Regions from separate parts of the Streptomyces sp. NBC_00158 genome, predicted to be linked through region 3. Evidence: predicted binding sites of a transcription regulator. Region 3 holds the regulator's gene; each other region holds the start of a gene.
The links. Region 3 encodes HrcA, which represses chaperone genes, less so after heat shock. Its sites were predicted from a motif close to TTNGCACTCNGNNNNNCNGAGTGCNAA; they were not measured.

Region 1 (6,231 bases), 1.7 Mb from region 3:
GGCGGCCCTGCTCCGCAAACGCCTGGAATCCAAACTCCCCGCCGCACCACCCGACCCGGCCCCGGCCCTGCCGGAAGAAGCCCCACCCCCGGTCCGCGCCGAGTGCACCGAATGCCGCGCCCCCGGCCCGCCCGGCGCCTTCGTCGAAGGCCGCTGCCGCGCCTGCCGCCCCGAAGGCCCCCGCCCGCCGGTGTTCACCCCGTCCCTCACCCCGGACGAGGTCCGCGCCCACGCGACCCGCATCCGCGAAAGGAACCGCCGATGACCAGTCCGCCGCTCCACCGGCGCCGAACACGGGCACCATGGAGTCGAGGAGGCGACCCCATGACCCCCAGCACCGCCGCGCACGCCCAGATGCCGCTGAAGGACTTCGAGACTCTGGCAAGTCGCGCACCCGAGACCGTCACGCTCGAATTCATCAACGGAAAGCTGGAGGTCAAGCCGGTGCCCGACGGCGACCACGACGAGATCATCATGTGGGTCGCGGACCAGTGCATGGCGCACCGCCCCGACCTGCGCCTGTACCGCGAGCGCGGCCTCCGCACCGAGCACTACCGCAACGGCCGCGCCCGGCCCGATGGTGCACTCGCCCCGCAACGGCACTTCGCCGGGCACGGTGAGTGGTCCGATCCCGCAGGGGTGCTGATGACCGTCGAGGTCACGTCACATGACCATGACACCGAGGCCCGCGACAGGCAGGAGAAGCGTGACGGTTACGCGCAGGCGGGCATCCCCGTGTTCCTGCTGATCGACCGCGACAGCGACACCGTCACGGTCTACAGCGCGCCGGAAAACGGACGCTACCGCCTGCGGGAGTCCTGCCCCTACGGCCGAACCCTCGCCCTCCCCGAGCCGGTCGGGTTCGCCCTCGTCACCGAGGCGCTCAAGGACTACGCGCACTGAGCCCCCTCCCCGCAAACGCCCGAGGGCGGCACCCCCTCCGTCGGGAAGGGGTGCCGCCCTCGTTCGAGAACAGCCGATCAGCGCGGGGCCGATCAGAAGTCCATGTCACCGCCCGGCATGCCGCCCGGAGCGGCGGCGGCCTTCTCCGGCTTGTCGGCGATGACGGCCTCGGTGGTCAGGAACAGCGCGGCGATGGACGCGGCGTTCTGCAGCGCGGAACGCGTGACCTTCGCCGGGTCGATGATGCCCTCGGCGATCATGTCGACGTACTCGCCGGTGGCGGCGTTCAGACCGTGGCCGACGGCCAGGTTGCGCACCTTCTCCACGACGACGCCGCCCTCGAGACCACCGTTGACGGCGATCTGCTTCAGCGGGGCCTCCAGCGCGAGCTTCACGGCGTTGGCGCCGGTCGCCTCGTCACCCGTGAGCTCCAGCTTCTCGAAGACCGAGGAGGCCTGCAGCAGGGCCACGCCACCGCCGGCGACGATGCCCTCCTCGACGGCCGCCTTCGCGTTGCGGACGGCGTCCTCGATGCGGTGCTTGCGCTCCTTGAGCTCGACCTCGGTCGCGGCACCGGCCTTGATGACGGCCACGCCGCCGGCCAGCTTCGCGAGGCGCTCCTGGAGCTTCTCGCGGTCGTAGTCCGAGTCGGAGTTCTCGATCTCGGCGCGGATCTGGTTGACGCGGCCGCCGACCTGGTCGCTGTCACCGGCACCGTCGACGATGGTGGTCTCGTCCTTGGTGATGACGACCTTGCGGGCGCGGCCGAGCAGGTCGAGACCGGCGTTCTCCAGCTTGAGGCCGACCTCCTCGGAGATGACCGTGCCGCCCGTGAGGATGGCGATGTCGCCGAGCATGGCCTTGCGGCGGTCGCCGAAGCCCGGGGCCTTGACGGCGACGGACTTGAAGGTGCCGCGGATCTTGTTGACGACCAGGGTCGACAGGGCCTCGCCCTCGACGTCCTCGGCGATGATCAGCAGCGGCTTGCCGGACTGCATGACCTTCTCCAGGAGCGGCAGCAGGTCCTTGACCGAGCCGATCTTGGAGTTGACGATCAGGATGTACGGGTCGTCGAGGGACGCCTCCATACGCTCCATGTCGGTGGCGAAGTACGCCGAGATGTAGCCCTTGTCGAAGCGCATGCCCTCGGTGAGCTCAAGCTCCAGACCGAAGGTCTGGGACTCCTCGACGGTGATGACGCCTTCCTTGCCGACCTTGTCCATGGCCTCGGCGATGAGCTCGCCGATCTGGGTGTCGGCGGCGGAGATGGAGGCCGTGGAAGCGATCTGCTCCTTGGTCTCGACATCCTTGGCCTGGGCCAGCAGGGCGGCGGAGACGGCCTCGACGGCCTTCTCGATGCCGCGCTTGAGGGCCATCGGGTTGGCGCCGGCGGCGACGTTGCGCAGGCCCTCGCGTACGAGCGCCTGGGCGAGGACGGTCGCGGTGGTCGTACCGTCACCGGCGACGTCGTCCGTCTTCTTGGCGACTTCCTTGACCAGCTCGGCGCCGATCTTCTCGTACGGGTCCTCGAGCTCGATCTCCTTGGCGATGGAGACGCCGTCGTTGGTGATCGTGGGGGCGCCCCACTTCTTCTCAAGGACGACGTTGCGACCCTTGGGGCCAAGGGTGACCTTGACGGCGTCGGCGAGCTGGTTCATGCCACGCTCGAGACCGCGCCGGGCCTCCTCGTTGAACGCAATGATCTTGGCCATGTGAAGTGGTCCTCCCGGACAGGGGTGGATTGCTCCGGACCGCGCCCGCGCCCGCGACGGACGGCCTGCGGATCCGGCGGTTCCGTCCCGCCGGGTCCTGCGGGCCTCACCGGCCCGGTCCTCGTTTTAGTAGCACTCTCACCGGGAGAGTGCTAACGCCAATGATTAGCACTCGACCCCCACGAGTGCAAGCGGCTTCAGGCAACACGCGGGCGGCGCGGCGGCGACACGGCGGTGACGCGGGGCGACACGCAGGAGGGGCCCACATCCCTGTCCAGGATGTGGGCCCCTCAAGCTCGTGCGTGCGTCGGTGGCCGATCGCGTTCGCTCCGACTCAGCCGGCCGCGAGCTTGACCATGTCCGCCTGCGGACCCTTCTGGCCCTGCGAGATCTCGAACTCGACCCGCTGACCCTCTTCAAGGGTGCGGTATCCGTCCATCTGGATGGCGCTGTAGTGGACGAACACATCCGCACCACCGTCGACCGCGATGAAGCCGTAGCCCTTCTCCGCGTTGAACCACTTGACGGTGCCCTGAGCCATGCCTAACTCCCCTATTACTGGCCCTTGCGCGGGACCGCACTTCGCGGTCCCGGGTCAGAACTTGCGCCGGAACGCCTCGACCGCGGCTGAATGTATCCGCACCGGTGCTGTCTGCAACAGGTCAATCCGACGAGAAATCTGGACACACGGAAAGCTGGAAATAGGGTGAAATCCAGGGGTATTCCAGGGCAACTCGGGCCAGACAAGAGGCACCAAAGGCCCAAAAGGCGCGCTCATGTTGACTCAATGTCAACCATCCGTCGGCCCGCTCATATGCGGCGGGCAAGAACAGCGGAGGGGACTGCCCCAACTCTACCGCGCCCAATCAAGCAGAATTGCCCCCTCCACTTTTAGCGGAGGGGGCAATTCTGATCTGAACGCGTCAGCCGCGAAGCCGGCCGGGGATCAGCGGATCAGCGGATCAGCAGCCGCCGGCCACGGCGGGGATGATCGAGACGCCGGCGCCGTCCGGCGTCGCCGCCTCCAGGCCGCCCTCGAAGCGCACGTCGTCGTCGTTGACGTAGACGTTCACGAAGCGGCGCAGCTTGCCCTGGTCGTCCAGGACGCGCGCGGCGATGCCCGGGTGGCTCTTCTCCAGGGACTCGATGACCTCGGCCAGGGTCGCGCCCTCGGCCGTGACCTCGGCGGCGCCGCCGGTGTAGGTGCGCAGGATGGTGGGGATGCGGACGTTGACGCTCATGGCGCTACCGCCTTTCCGGATGTGTCAGGTCAGGGGGGAAGGGTCAGGCCAGGCCGGCGGCGCGGAACGCGTCCAGGCTCGGGCGGATGGTGGCGGTCTGGCCGCTGTCGGCGGCCACCGCCTCCAGGGTCTTGAGGCCGTCACCGGTGTTCAGGACCACCGTGGTCAGCGCCGGGTCGAGCTGCCCGTTCTCGATGAGCTTCTTCGTCACGCCGACGGTCACGCCGCCCGCGGTCTCGGCGAAGATGCCCTCGGTGCGCGCCAGGATCTTGATGGCCTCGACGACCTGCTCGTCGTTGACGTCCTCGACGTAGCCGCCGGTGCGCCGCGCGATGTCCAGGACGTACGGGCCGTCCGCCGGGTTGCCGATGGCCAGGGACTTGGCGATCGTGTTCGGCTTCTGCGGGCGGACCACGTCGTGGCCGGCCTTGAATGCGGTGGACACCGGGGAGCAGCCCTCGGCCTGGGCGCCGAAGATCTTGTACGGCTTGTCCTCGACCAGACCGAGCTTGATCAGCTCCTGGAGGCCCTTGTCGATCTTCGTCAGCTGGGAGCCGGACGCGATCGGGATGACGATCTGGTCGGGCAGCTGCCAGCCGAGCTGCTCGCAGATCTCGTACGCCAGGGTCTTGGAGCCCTCGCCGTAGTAGGGGCGCAGGTTGACGTTGACGAAGCCCCAGCCCTCGCCCAGCGGGTCGCCGATGAGCTCGGAGCAGAAGCGGTTCACGTCGTCGTAGTTGCCCTCGATGCCGACGAGGTCGCCGCCGTAGACACCGGCCATGACGACCTTGCCCTGCTCCAGGTCGTGCGGGATGAACACGCAGGAGCGGAACCCGGCCCGGGCGGCCGCGGCGCCGACGGCGCCGGCCAGGTTGCCGGTGGAGGAGCAGGAGAGGGTGGTGAAGCCGAAGGCGCGGGCGGCCTCGACGGCGATGGCCACGACGCGGTCCTTGAAGGAGTGCGTCGGGTTGCCGGAGTCGTCCTTGACGTAGAGCTTGCCGGTGACGCCCAGCTCCTTGGCCAGGTTCTCGGCGTCCACGAGCTTGGTGAAGCCGGGGTTCAGGCTCGGCTTGGAGGCCACGTCCACCGGGACGGGCAGCAGCGGCGCGTAGCGCCAGATGTTGTTCGGACCGGCCTCGATCGCGGCGCGCAGGGCCTCCGGGTCGCCGAGCGGGAGCTCGTAGGCGACTTCCAGGGGGCCGAAGCACTCGACGCAGGCGAAGATGGGGCCGAGCTCGAAGCGGGTACCGCACTCGCGACAGGAAAGTCCGGTGGCGGGTCCGAGGTCGACAGAGGTGGCGACAGTCTGTGCAGCCATGATGGCGAGGCCCTTTCTCCTCATCTTCCCCATGGCGCACTTCGCCATGAGACGGAATTGGCACCTTCCCTAGCCGGGGCCTCGCGCTTGCGAGAACCGACTGGAGGGTTGCCGGGGCTTCAACGGGCCGTGTCCCTCTGCCCCTCTGGATGAGCGGTATGGCACCGGCACACGCGCTCTGTGGCGCGCCGGTGCGTTTGTTCCGCGGGACCCCCGGCATGCGGTGGTCTCTCGCGTTGTTCAAGACTGTAACCGAAGGGACGGGTGGTTGAGACAGCCGTCCGAACCGCGAGATGGATCACAATTCGGCGCAAATCCGCCGAGCGTGAGCCGAGCGTGAAGTGTCTGGGTAGTGCCGCAGAGAAGCGCAGGGAGTGCTGAGAGTGCTGGATGAGGTGGAGCGCTGGCTGGCAGACCGCTCCTGGTCCGCCGCCGACCGACCGCTCGACCAGCTGCTCGACCGGAAACGGGCGGCCGGGACGACGGTGAGCGTGGTGCTGCCCGCGCTCGACGAGGAGGCCACCGTCGGGGAGATCGTCGAGATCATCCGGCGCGACCTGATCGAGGCCCCGCCCGTCCCCCTGGTGGACGAGCTGGTCGTCGTCGACTCCGGCTCCTCCGACCGTACGGCGGAGGTCGCCGCGAAGGCCGGCGCCCGCGTGGTGCACCGGGACTCGATCCTGCCCCGCATCCCGACCCTGCCCGGCAAGGGCGAGGTGCTGTGGCGCTCCCTGCTGGCCACCACCGGGGACGTCGTCTGCTTCGTCGACGCCGACCTGCGGGACTTCGACTCCGCCTTCGTCTCCGGGATCGTCGGACCGCTGCTCACCGACCCGCAGGTGCAGTTCGTCAAGGCCATGTACGACCGGCCCCTCGGCGACGCGCCGGGCCAGGGCGGCCGCGTCACGGAGCTGGTGGCCCGCCCGCTCCTCAACCTCCACTGGCCCCAGCTGGCCGGCTTCGTCCAGCCACTGGGCGGCGAGTACGCCGTACGCCGCTCCCTGCTGGAACGCCTCCCCTTCCCCGTCGGGTACGGGGTCGAGCTGGGCCTGCTGGT
Region 2 (6,231 bases), 2.1 Mb from region 3:
CAGCAAGGCCTGGGTCGTGCAGTTCACCCAGGGCGCGGCGCGGGACCTCGGCGGGTCCGGGGTCCGCCTGATGGCCCTGTGCCCCGGATTCGTGCGGACCGAGTTCCACCAGCGGGCCGGCATGGGCACGGACAACATCCCGAACTGGCTGTGGCTCGACGCGGACAAGCTGGTCGCGGCCGCCCTGGCCGACCTGGCGCGCGGCAAGACCGTCTCGATCCCGGACCCGCGCTACAAGGCGCTGATGGGCGTGGTGAAGCTGACGCCGCGCGGGCTGCTCGGTGGCGTGTCCTCCCGTACGGGGCGCAAGTACGGGCCCCAGTAACCCTTCGGCATACCAGGCTGAACGGGTGAATTCTCCCTAAACTGGACACGTTCCATCCAGCACGGGAGCCCACCATGACATTCGTACAACTGGTTGATTACAGGACCCACCAGCCCGAGGCGATGAACGACCTGCTGGACAAGTACGTCGCCCAGAGCCAGGGCAAGCGCACGGTCACCCACAGCGTCGTGGGCAAGGACCGCGACCAGACGGACCACTACGTGAACTTCGTCGAGTTCCCTTCGTACGAGGAGGCCATGAAGAACTCCAACCTCCCCGAGACGGACCGAATGTTCCACGAGATGATGGCCTTGTGCGACGGCATGCCGACGTTCACCAACCTCGACACCGTCCGCGACGAGCACCTCAACACCCTGATGGTGAACCGGATGTACGACGACATCGCGATGAAGGGCGACATGTCCGTCATCGAGGAGATCTTCGCCCCGGACTACCACGACCACGACATCTCCAACCCCGAGGACAAGCACGGCTACGCCGCGATCAGCGAGGACGTCGAGATGTGGCGCGCCGCCTTCGACTTCTCGTTCACCCGTGACGCCCAGATGGCGCAGGACGACTACGTCACCACGCTGTGGACCTGGACCGGCACGCACAAGGGCGAGTTCATGGGCGTCGCCCCCACCGGCAAGACCTGCACGATGACGGGCACCACGGTCTTCCGATGTCAGGACGGCATGATCAAGGAAGGCTGGTGGCACTACGACGCCATGGCGCTGATGCGGCAGCTGGGCATGATGAGCTGACGTCCGCGACCCCTCGTCGGGCGGCCCCTCGTCGAGCGACGCTTCGTCGAGCGGCCCCGGAGAACGGGAAGGCCCCCGCCCCGCCGTGTGAACGGCGGGCCGGGGGCCTTCTCGTCGAAGCGCGCGGACGCGTCAGTGGCTGTGGCCGTGACCGTGGCCGTGACCGGCGTCGGCCTCTTCCTCGGCCGGCTTCTCGACGACCAGGGTCTCGGTCGTGAGCAGCAGGGAGGCGATGGAGGCGGCGTTCTCCAGGGCGGAGCGGGTGACCTTGACCGGGTCGATGACGCCGGCCTTGACCAGGTCGCCGTACTCGCCGGTGGCGGCGTTGAAGCCCTGGCCCTTGTCGAGCTCGGCGACCTTCGAGGTGATGACGTAGCCCTCGAGGCCTGCGTTCTCGGCGATCCAGCGCAGCGGCTCGACGGCGGCGCGGCGGACCACGGAGACGCCCGTGCCCTCGTCGCCGGTCAGGCCGAGGTTGCCCTCCAGGACCTTCACGGCGTGGACGAGCGCGGAGCCACCGCCGGAGACGATGCCCTCCTCGACCGCGGCGCGGGTGGCGGAGATGGCGTCCTCAAGGCGGTGCTTCTTCTCCTTGAGCTCCACCTCGGTGGCGGCGCCGACCTTGATGACGCAGACGCCGCCGGCGAGCTTCGCCAGGCGCTCCTGCAGCTTCTCGCGGTCCCAGTCGGAGTCCGTGGACTCGATCTCGGCCTTGATCTGGTTGACGCGACCGGCGACTTCCTCGTGGCTGCCGCCACCGTCGACGATGGTCGTGTCGTCCTTGGAGATGGTCACGCGGCGCGCGGAACCGAGGACGTCCAGACCGGCCTGGTCGAGCTTGAGGCCGACCTCTTCGGCGATGACGGTGGCACCGGTGAGGGTGGCCATGTCCTGGAGCATCGCCTTGCGGCGGTCACCGAAGCCGGGGGCCTTGACGGCCACCGCGTTGAAGGTGCCGCGGATCTTGTTGACGACGAGGGTGGAGAGCGCCTCGCCCTCGACGTCCTCGGCGATGATCAGCAGCGGCTTGGAGCCACCCGCCTGGATGACCTTCTCCAGCAGCGGCAGGAGGTCCTGGATCGAGGAGATCTTGCCCTGGTTGATCAGGATGTACGGGTCGTCGAGGACGGCCTCCATACGCTCCTGGTCGGTGACCATGTACGGGGACAGGTAGCCCTTGTCGAAGGCCATGCCCTCGGTGAACTCGAGCTCCAGGCCGAAGGCGTTGGACTCCTCGACGGTGATGACACCGTCCTTGCCGACCTTGTCCATCGCCTCGGCGATGAGCTCGCCGACCTGCGAGTCCTGCGCGGAGAGCGCGGCCACGGCGGCGATGTCGGACTTGTCCTCGATCGGGCGGGCGGTCGCGAGGAGCTCCTCGGACACGGCCTTGACCGCGGCGTCGATGCCCTTCTTCAGGGCGGCCGGGGAGGCGCCGGCGGCGACGTTGCGCAGACCCTCGCGGACGAGCGCCTGGGCCAGCACGGTGGCGGTGGTGGTGCCGTCACCCGCGATGTCGTTGGTCTTGGTCGCCACCTCCTTCACCAGCTGCGCGCCGAGGTTCTCGTACGGGTCGTCCAGCTCGACCTCGCGGGCGATGGTGACACCGTCGTTGGTGATGGTGGGGGCGCCGAACTTCTTGTCGATGACGACGTTGCGGCCCTTGGGGCCGATCGTCACCTTGACCGTGTCGGCAAGCTTGTTGACGCCGCGCTCGAGGGCGCGACGGGCATCCTCGTCAAACTTAAGAATCTTCGGCATGGGAGCGGTTCAGCCCTCTCGTTGCGATCCCCGGCCGCTCACCGCGACCGCCTCTAGCTGGAACGAACTACGCCCCTCGCCGCCCGGCATCAGCAGGGGTGACCAGGGGCGTAGCTCAGGCAAAACTGGAGAAGCGAATTACTTCTCGACGATCGCGAGCACGTCGCGCGCCGAGAGGACGAGGTACTCCTCGCCGCTGTACTTCACTTCGGTGCCGCCGTACTTGCTGTACAGCACGATGTCGCCGACGCTGACGTCCAGCGGGAGACGCTGGCCGTCCTCGAAGCGGCCCGGGCCGACCGCGAGGACGACGCCCTCCTGGGGCTTCTCCTTCGCGGTGTCCGGGATGACCAGGCCAGAGGCCGTGGTCTGCTCGGCATCGAGCGGCTGGACCACGATGCGGTCCTCAAGCGGCTTGATGGCAACCTTGGAGCTGGTGGTCGTCACGATCCGACCTCCCCCTTCGGAGATCCGGGGTTAACTGTCTGAGGTGGCGACCAGGTCGATCCGTCGTCGCGGGTGCCGGACCAGCCTGTCGCTGTGTTGGCACTCACCGGGGGCGAGTGCCAGGTGCGACACTATTCCGGCGATTAGCACTCGGTCAAGCGGAGTGCCAACACGGTCCGCTGGTTCCACGTATTCCGGCCGCTGAACCCCCCGTTCAGCTGAACCCCGACCCGTCGGGAACCGGACCGCCGCGCCCGGGGGCCCGGGGAGCCGCTGCCCGGTATGTGAGGCTTGGGGCGTGCGCATCCTCGTGGTCGAAGACGAAGAGAACCTGGCCGAATCCCTCCGCCAGGGCCTGTCCGCCGAGGGCCACCGCGTCGAGGTCGCCCACGACGGCCACCGCGGCCTCGATCTGGCCCTCACCGGCGGCCCGTACGACGTCGTCCTCCTCGACCTGATGCTCCCCGGCCCCGGCGGCGCCGAGATATGCGCGCGGATGCGGGCCCACGGCGACCGGACCCCCGTCCTGGTGCTCACCGCCCGGGACGGCGAACACGACGAGGCCGAGGGCCTCGACGCCGGCGCCGACGACTACCTCACCAAGCCCTTCTCCTTCCTGGTGCTCGCCGCCCGGCTGCGCGCCCTCGCCCGCCGCGCCGCCGCCCCCGAACCCGCCGTGCTCCGCGCCGGGGACCTCTTCCTCGACCCGCTGGACCGCCGGTGCCGCCGCGGCGCCCGGGACATCGAGCTCACCGCCCGGGAGATGGGCGTCCTCGCCTGCCTGATGCGCCGACCCGGCCGGGCCGTCGCCAAACAGGACGTCCTCGACGAGGTCTGGGACGCCCCGCACGGCATCGACCCGAACATCGTCGAGGTCTACGTCTCCTCCCTGCGCAAGAAGATCGACGCCCCCTTCGGCCGCCGCTCCATCCTCACCGTCCACGGCACCGGCTACCGCATGGCGCCCGACGGTGGGTAGGGCGCCGGGGACGGACGGCGGGAGCCCCGACGGCCGGAGCCCGGACGACGGGAGCCCCGACGGCCGGAGCCCGGACGACGGGAGCACTGACGGCGGGAGCCCGCGCGGCCGCGGCCGCCTCGTCGGCAACCTGCGCGCCCGGACCGCCCTCGCCGCCGCCTTCGCGATGGCCGCGGTCCTCAGCGCCGGCGGGCTGTGGCTCTACAGCCTCATGCGCACCAACCTCCTAGACAACACCACCGGCCGCACCGAACTCGCCGCACGCAAGGTCGCCGCCCAGCTCGACACCCGGACCCTCCCGCCCGGCGGCCGGCTGCCCGCACCCGACGGCGGCGTCGACCTGGTCCTCGTACGCGACGCCCGCGGACGCGACGTCGCCAGCACCGCCGCCGGAGCCCCCAAGGACCCCCCGCGCCTCGACGGGCTGCGGCCCGGCCCCGGCCAGGACTCCCGCTCGGCCGTACTCCCGCCCGCGCACCCCGGCGCGCAGCGGCGCCTGGTCGTCGCGGTCGAGGCCCCCGGCCCGCCGGACGCGCGCGATCCGCACACCGTGTACGCGGTCACCGTGCTCGGCGACGTCGACGACGCCACCCGCGCCGTCGCCACCGGCTTCCTCGCCGGCGCTCCCCCGCTCACCGCCTTCGCTGCGGCCCTGGCCTGGTGGGCCACCGGCCGCGCGCTGCGCCCCGTCACCGCGATCCGCACCGGGCTCGCCGCGGTCACCGCGAGCGAGCTGGACCGGCGCGTCCCCGACCCCGGCGGCGGCGACGAGATCGCCCAGCTGGCCCGGACCGTCAACGACACCCTCGACCGGCTGGAGCGCTCCGACGCCCGGCAGCGCCAGTTCACCGCCGACGCCTCGCACGAGCTGCGCAACCCGCTCGCCGCCGTCCGGTCCCGGCTGGAGGTGGCCCTCGCCATGGAACGGCCCGACCGGGCGTCGGTCGCCGCCGCGCTGGCCGACACCGAGCGGCTCCAGCGCATCGCCGCCGACCTGCTGCTCCTGGCCCGCCTCGACGGCGGACCCGCGCCCCGCCCCGAGCCGGTGGACCTCGCGCTGCTGGCCGCCGAGGACGCGGCGCGGCGGCCCGCGCCCCGGGTGCCGCTGCGGCTGGAGGCGCCCGCGCCGGTTCCGGCGTACGGGGACCCGGCGCGGCTGGAGCGGGCCCTGGCCAACCTGGTGGACAACGCCCTGCGGTACGCGGACACCGGGGTCGTGGTGCGGGCGGCCGCGCGGGACGGGCGGGCGGTGCTGGAAGTGGCCGACGACGGCCCGGGGATCCCGGGGGCGGACCGCGACCGGGTCTTCGAGCGGTTCGTACGCCTCGACGCGGACCGGGGCCGGGCCAGCGGCGGGACCGGGCTGGGCCTGGCCATCGCCCGGGAGATCGCGCGCTCGCACGGGGGCGACGTACGCGCCCTGGCCGCGCCTGGCGGGGGCGCCCTGCTGGAGCTGCGGCTCCCGGCGGGGCGGGACGGCGGCTGACGGGGCCTTCGGGCTCGGGATCCGGGCTCGGGATCCGGGTTCAGGATTCCTTCAGCGCGGCTGCGTCAGGATCGAGCGGTATGAGCGCTGCACGGACACGGAGCAAGACCGGCCACCGCAGGCCCTCACGGCGCCGGAGGCTCGGGCGCACGCTGCTGATCACCGGCTGCGCGCTGACGGTGATGGCGGGCGGCGGCGCCTGGTACGTCTACCACGACCTCGCCTCCGGCATCGCCAGCTCCAAGGCCCTGGACGGCGCCGAGAAGTCGGCGCACGGCGACGTGAACATCCTTCTCATGGGCCTGGACAGCCGGCGCGACCAGAACGGCGACCCGCTGCCCGAGGAGATCCTCGACAAGCTGCACGCGGGGAGCTCGGACATCGGCGGCTACAACGCGAACACCATGATCCTGCTGCACGTGCCGGGCGACGGCGGCGAGGCGAAGGCGTTCTCGATACCGCGCGA
Region 3 (6,231 bases):
GGCGTCGTGCCGCCCCTCCACGTAGATCCGCCCGGCCCGCGCCACCCGCGCCCGCGCCCCCGGGACGGCGATCGAGCCCGAAGCCGTACGGGCGGGCGCGGCGGGCCCCCGCGGGGGGCGGGTCAGGGTCACCACCGCGCCGTCCAGCAGGAAGCCGCTCGGCTCCAGCGGGAACACCCGGCGCTTGCCGAAGCGGTCCTCCAGCGTCACCGTGCCCGCCTCGCAGGCCACCACCGCGCCGCAGAAGTCCGTACCCGCCACCTCGACCACCAGGTCCGGGTCCGCCGGCACCTCCGGCACCGGCTTCGAACGCTTCCACTGCGGGGTCAGGTCGGGGGAGTACTCGCGCATCCGGCCGACACTAGGAGAGCCCGCGCCCTCAGGCCCCCGACACGCCGAACCTCGCCGCCAGTGTGTCGCGTTGCGCACGCACGAAGTCCGCGTCCACCAGCGCTCCGTGACCCGGCACGTACACCGCGTCGTCACCGCCCAGCGACAGCAGCCGGTCCAGGGCGGCCGGCCACTGGCCCGGCACCGCGTCCGAACCGGCCTGCGGTTCGCCCGACTCCTCGACCAGGTCCCCGCAGAACACCGCCTCCCGCTCGCCCGGCACGAAGACCGCCAGGTCGTGCTCGGAGTGCGCGGGACCCACGTTCGCCAGCAGCACCTGGACCCCGCCCAGCTCCAGGGTCCACTCGCCGGACACCAGGTGCCGGGGCGCCTGGAGCAGGTCCGCGGCCTCCGTGGCCTCCGCCTCCGCCAGACCCATCCGGACCGCGCTCATCCGTACGTCCTCGCGGCCCGTCGGCGCCGACAGCATCCGCTCCAGGCCGACCGCACCGAAGAACTCGGCCCCCGCGAACGCCGCACCGCCCAACACATGGTCGAAATGTCCGTGCGTGAATGCGATATGGGTCACGCGGCGGCCCGTCAGCCGCTCCGCCTCGGCCCGCACCTGCGCGCCCTCGCGCACGGACGACCCGGGGTCGATCAGCAGCACCGACTCGTCCCCCACCACCAGTCCCACGGTGCAGTCCCACACCGGCAGCCGTCGCCGGCCGACCCGTCCGGTGACCCTTTCCCAACCCGACTCTTCCCAACGCACGTCCATGCGGTGACGCTACCCTGGCGGGCCGCCCTTGCCTGCGGCGTACTACCCGGCCGTACACTGACCGGGGGATCTCTGGCACTCACACGCGCAGAGTGCCAACAGGCCAGGACCGGCCCCGACGGCCAGGCAGACGACCGACCGCATCCGGAGGTGTGCGCGATGCTCAGCGAACGCAGACTCGAGGTGCTGCGCGCCATCGTCCAGGACTACGTCGGGACGGAGGAGCCGGTCGGCTCCAAGGCCCTCACCGAGCGGCACAAGCTGGGCGTCTCGCCCGCCACCGTGCGCAACGACATGGCCGTGCTGGAGGAGGAGGGCTACATCGCCCAGCCCCACACCAGCGCCGGCCGGATCCCCACGGACAAGGGCTACCGCCTCTTCGTCGACAAGCTGGCGGGCGTCAAGCCGCTGTCGACCCCCGAGCGACGGGCCATCCAGAACTTCCTCGACGGAGCCGTCGACCTCGACGACGTCGTCGGCCGCACGGTACGGCTGCTCGCGCAGCTCACCCGGCAGGTCGCCGTCGTCCAGTACCCGTCGCTGACCCGCTCCACCGTCCGGCACGTCGAGCTGCTGTCGCTGGCCCCGGCCCGGCTGATGCTCGTACTGATCACCGACACGGGCCGGGTCGAGCAGCGTCTCGTCGACACCCAGACCCCCTTCGGCGAGAACTCCCTCGCCGACCTGCGGGCACGGCTCAACAGCCGGGTCGTCGGCCGTCGCTTCACCGACGTGCCGAACCTGGTGCAGGACCTTCCGGAGTCGTTCGAGATCGACGACCGGGCGACCGTCAAGGCCGTCCTCGCGACCCTTCTCGAAACGCTGGCCGAGGAGGCGGAGGAGCGGCTGATGATCGGCGGCACCGCCAACCTCACCCGCTTCGGACACGACTTCCCCCTGACGATCCGGCCCGTGCTCGAAGCACTTGAGGAGCACGTCGTGCTCCTCAAGCTGCTCGGCGAGGCCGGAGAGTCGGGAATGGCCGTACGCATCGGTCACGAGAACGCCTACGAGGGACTCAACTCCACGTCGGTCGTGTCCGTCGGCTACGGTTCGGGCGGCGAAGCAGTCGCCAAACTCGGCGTGGTCGGACCGACCCGCATGGACTACCCCGGAACGATGGGAGCGGTACGCGCAGTGGCACGTTACGTCGGACAGATCCTGGCGGAGTCGTAAGTGGCCACGGACTACTACGCCGTACTCGGCGTGCGCCGCGACGCATCGCAGGACGAGATCAAGAAGGCCTTCCGCCGGCTCGCCCGTGAGCTCCACCCGGACGTGAACCCGGACCCGAAGACGCAGGAGCGCTTCAAGGAGATCAACGCGGCCTACGAGGTCCTCTCGGACCCGCAGAAGAAGCAGGTCTACGACCTCGGCGGCGACCCGCTGTCCTCCTCGGGCGGCGGTGGCGGCGCGGGCGGCTTCGGAGCGGGCGGCTTCGGCAACTTCTCCGACATCATGGACGCCTTCTTCGGCCAGGCCTCGCAGCGCGGCCCGCGCTCGCGGACCCGCCGCGGCCAGGACGCCATGATCCGCCTGGACCTGGAACTGGACGAAGCCGCCTTCGGCACGACCAAGGACATCCAGGTCGACACGGCCGTCGTCTGCGGCACCTGCTCCGGCGAGGGCGCCGCCCCCGGCACCTCGGCGCAGACCTGTGACATGTGCCGCGGCCGCGGTGAGGTCTCCCAGGTCACCCGGTCCTTCCTGGGCCAGGTCATGACCTCGCGCCCCTGCCCGCAGTGCCAGGGCTTCGGCACCGTGGTCCCGACCCCGTGCCCCGAGTGCGCGGGCGACGGCCGGGTCCGCTCCCGCCGCAGCCTGACGGTCAAGATCCCCGCCGGTGTCGAGAACGGCACCCGGATCCAGCTCGCGGGCGAGGGCGAGGTCGGCCCCGGCGGCGGCCCCGCCGGCGACCTCTACGTGGAGATCCACGAGCTGCCGCACCCGACCTTCCAGCGGCGCGGGGACGACCTGCACTGCACGGTCACCATCCCCATGACGGCCGCGGCCCTGGGCACCAAGTGCCCGCTGGAGACGCTGGACGGCATGGAGGAGATCGACATCCGCCCCGGCACCCAGTCCGGGCAGGCCATCCCGCTGCACGGGCGGGGCGTCACGCACCTGCGCGGCGGCGGGCGCGGCGACCTGATCGTCCACGTCGAGGTCACCACCCCCGGCAAGCTGGACGCCCAGCAGGAGGAGCTGCTGCGCCAGCTCGCGAAGCTGCGCGGCGAGGAGCGGCCGATGGGCCAGTTCGCCCCCGGCCAGCAGGGCCTGTTCAGCCGCCTGAAGGACGCGTTCAACGGGCGCTGAGGCAGCCTCGGGCCAGGCCTGAGCCAGGCCTGGGGAACTCGTACGAGCCCGGTCCGGGGACGCCCCGGACCGGGCTCCGCGCATTCCGGGACACCGTGCGCGGCGATTCCCGGACACGCCGGGGAAGCGGACTATGCCAGGCGAACGCGACGGTTCGGCGCCGTGCCCGGGACGTGGCACGATGCAGTCCATGTCCTCCGCACCGAACGGTCTCCCCCAGTACCCGATCGTGCAGGCTCCCATGGCGGGCGGCGCCTCCTGCCCGCCGCTCGTCGCCGCCGTCGGCGAGGCCGGCGGGCTCGGCTACCTGGCCGGCGGTTACAAGACCGCCGACGGCATGTACCAGGAGATCAAGCAGACGCGCGGCCTCACCCGGCGGCCCTTCGGCGTGAACCTCCTCATGCCGCAGACCGGCTACGTCGACCCGGCCGCGGTCGAGACCTACCGCGGGCAGCTGGCCGGCGAGGCGGGCTGGTACGAGGTCTCGCTCGCCCCCGAGGACACCGTCGGCAACTCCGACGACGGCTACGAGGCCAAGCTGGCCATCCTGCTGGAGGACCCCGTCCCGGTGGTCTCCTTCACCTTCGGCACGCCGGCGCCCGAGGTGCTCGCCCGCCTGCGCGGCGCGGGCACCCGTACCGTCGTCACCGTCACCTCGGTCGACGAGGCCCGCTCCGCGCAGGCGGCGGGCGCCGACGCCGTCTGCGTCCAGGGCGTGGAGGCGGGCGGCCACCAGGGCACCCACCGCGACGACCCGGAGGCCGACGGCACGGCGGGCGTCGGCCTGCTCGCGCTGGTCGCGCAGGTCCGGGAGGCCGTGGCCCTGCCCATCACCGCGGCGGGCGGGCTGATGCGCGGGGCGCAGATCGCGGCGCTGCTGGCGGCGGGAGCGGACTCGGCGCAGCTCGGCACGGCCTTCCTGGCGTGTCCGGAGTCGGGGGCGCACCCGCTGCACAAGAAGGCCCTGACCGACCCGATGTTCCCGCACACCGAACTGACCCGGGCCTTTTCGGGCCGGCCCGCGCGGGGCCTGGTCAACCGCTTCATGCGGGAGCACGGCCCCTACGCCCCGGCCGCCTACCCCCAGCTCCACCACATGACCTCGGGGCTGCGCAAGGCGGCCGCGGCGGCCGGGGACCCGCAGGGCATGTCCCTGTGGGCGGGCCAGGGGCACCGGCTGGCGCGGGCGCTGCCCGCCGGGGAGCTGGTGGAGGTGCTGGCGGCCGAACTGGCCGAGGCGCAGAACGTGTTCAACGCATTGCAGACGAGGAGAACGTCATGACGGCCCCCGTGTTCGTGGTCGAAGAGGTTCCGGCGGGGCCGGAGTTCGTGCTGGAGGGCCCCGAGGGGCGGCACGCGGTGTCCGTGAAGCGGCTGGGTCCGGGCGAGGACGTGGTCCTCACGGACGGGCGCGGCCGCTGGGTGGAGGGCGTCGTCAAGGCGGCCGAGGGCAAGGACCGCCTGGTCGTCATGGACCTGGAGAGCGTGCTGGAGGAGCCGGAGCCCGACGTCCGGATCACGGTGGTGCAGGCGCTGCCGAAGGGCGACCGGGGCGAGGTGGCGGTCGAGACGATGACGGAGACCGGCGTCGACGCGATCGTGCCGTGGCAGGCCTCGCGGTGCATCACGCAGTGGCGCGGTGACCGGGGGGCGAAGTCCCTGGCCAAGTGGCGTTCCACGGCCCGGGAGTCGGGCAAGCAGTCGCGCCGGGTGCGGTTCCCGGAGGTGGCCGGGGTGATGTCCACGAAGCAGGTGGCCGCGCTGCTGGCGCAGGCCGACCTGGCGGTGGTGCTGCACGAGGACCGGGACACTCCGTCGGAGGCGCTGGCGACGGCGCCGCTGCCGGAGAAGGGGTCGGTGGTGCTGGTGGTCGGGCCCGAGGGCGGGGTCTCGCCGGAGGAACTGGCCGCCTTCGCCTCGGCCGGGGCCGCGCCGTACCGGCTGGGGCGGTCGGTGCTGCGTACGTCGACGGCCGGGACGGCGGCCGCGGCCGTACTGCTGGCGCGGACGGGGCGCTGGTCGTAGCCCTTGCCCTGGCCGGGCGGTTGCCGGTGCGGGGCGTTGCCCTGCGGGGCGGACCGGGGGCGCGGGGGTGCCGCTGCGCGGGGCGGAGTCCCCTACCCTCCCTTCGCCCGTTCCCCGGGGCTGCGCCCGGACCCCTTGCGGGGGCTCCGCCCCCGCACCCCCGCGCCTCGAACTCCCCCAGCTACCGCTGGGAGGTGCCCCCAGGAGGGGCTGGATTTGCCGCTGCGCGGCAATATCCAGCCCGCGCGGCGTTTGAGCGCACCGGGCGCGGAGCGTCCGGTACCGGGGTCAGGGGCGGAGCCCCTGGGAACGGTGGAAGTGGGGGTCCCCCCGGACGGAGTCTGGGGGAGGGTAGGGGAACCGGCGCCGCGCAGCGGCACACGGGGCGACGGCCGTAATAGGCGGCGGCAGCCCCCGGCGCCGGGCCGATAGCATGCGCAGCGACCGATCAACGTCACGGGAGGCGGCAGCGAATGGCCGGGGAACCTCAGGCGGACTGCCTGTTCTGCAAGATCGTCGACGGCAAGGTGCCGGCGACGGTGGTCCGGGAGACCGGGACCACGATCGCCTTCCGGGACATCAACCCGCAGGCGCCGACCCACGTGCTGGTCATCCCCAAGGTGCACTACCCCGACGCGGCTTCCCTCGCCGCCGCCGAGCCGACCGTGATCGCCGACATACTGCGTGAGGCCGGGGAGATCGCCGCGGAGGAGAAGATCGCCGACCAGGGCTACCGGGTCGTGTTCAACACCGGGGCCGGCGCGGGCCAGACCGTCTTC

Region 1: groL (chaperonin GroEL) is a predicted target of HrcA. The motif match lies at 2,745-2,771, and genes of this name have one in related genera.
Region 2: groES (co-chaperone GroES) is a predicted target of HrcA. The motif match lies at 3,444-3,470, and genes of this name have one in related genera.

What each region holds. Positions count from the first base shown of each region.
Region 1 covers NZ_CP108161.1:3,272,094-3,278,324, forward strand. Annotated here, with positions in the region: gene OG553_RS14920 (hypothetical protein) at 1-265, shown strand, start outside; gene OG553_RS14925 (Uma2 family endonuclease) at 325-903, shown strand; gene groL (chaperonin GroEL) at 996-2,615, opposite strand; gene OG553_RS14935 (cold-shock protein) at 2,950-3,156, opposite strand; gene OG553_RS14940 (MoaD/ThiS family protein) at 3,578-3,856, opposite strand; gene thrC (threonine synthase) at 3,900-5,174, opposite strand; SAM riboswitch class I at 5,192-5,330, opposite strand; gene OG553_RS14950 (glucosyl-3-phosphoglycerate synthase) at 5,558-6,231, shown strand, end outside.
Region 2 covers NZ_CP108161.1:2,873,215-2,879,445, forward strand. Annotated here, with positions in the region: gene OG553_RS12960 (SDR family NAD(P)-dependent oxidoreductase) at 1-325, shown strand, start outside; gene OG553_RS12965 (ester cyclase) at 400-1,092, shown strand; gene groL (chaperonin GroEL) at 1,225-2,853, opposite strand; gene groES (co-chaperone GroES) at 2,992-3,300, opposite strand; gene OG553_RS12980 (response regulator transcription factor) at 3,599-4,279, shown strand; gene OG553_RS12985 (sensor histidine kinase) at 4,272-5,765, shown strand; gene OG553_RS12990 (LCP family protein) at 5,846-6,231, shown strand, end outside.
Region 3 covers NZ_CP108161.1:4,936,009-4,942,239, forward strand. Annotated here, with positions in the region: gene OG553_RS22680 (DUF3097 domain-containing protein) at 1-351, opposite strand, end outside; gene OG553_RS22685 (MBL fold metallo-hydrolase) at 380-1,111, opposite strand; gene hrcA (heat-inducible transcriptional repressor HrcA) at 1,271-2,287, shown strand; gene dnaJ (molecular chaperone DnaJ) at 2,288-3,427, shown strand; gene OG553_RS22700 (nitronate monooxygenase) at 3,618-4,709, shown strand; gene OG553_RS22705 (16S rRNA (uracil(1498)-N(3))-methyltransferase) at 4,706-5,452, shown strand; gene OG553_RS22710 (histidine triad nucleotide-binding protein) at 5,926-6,231, shown strand, end outside.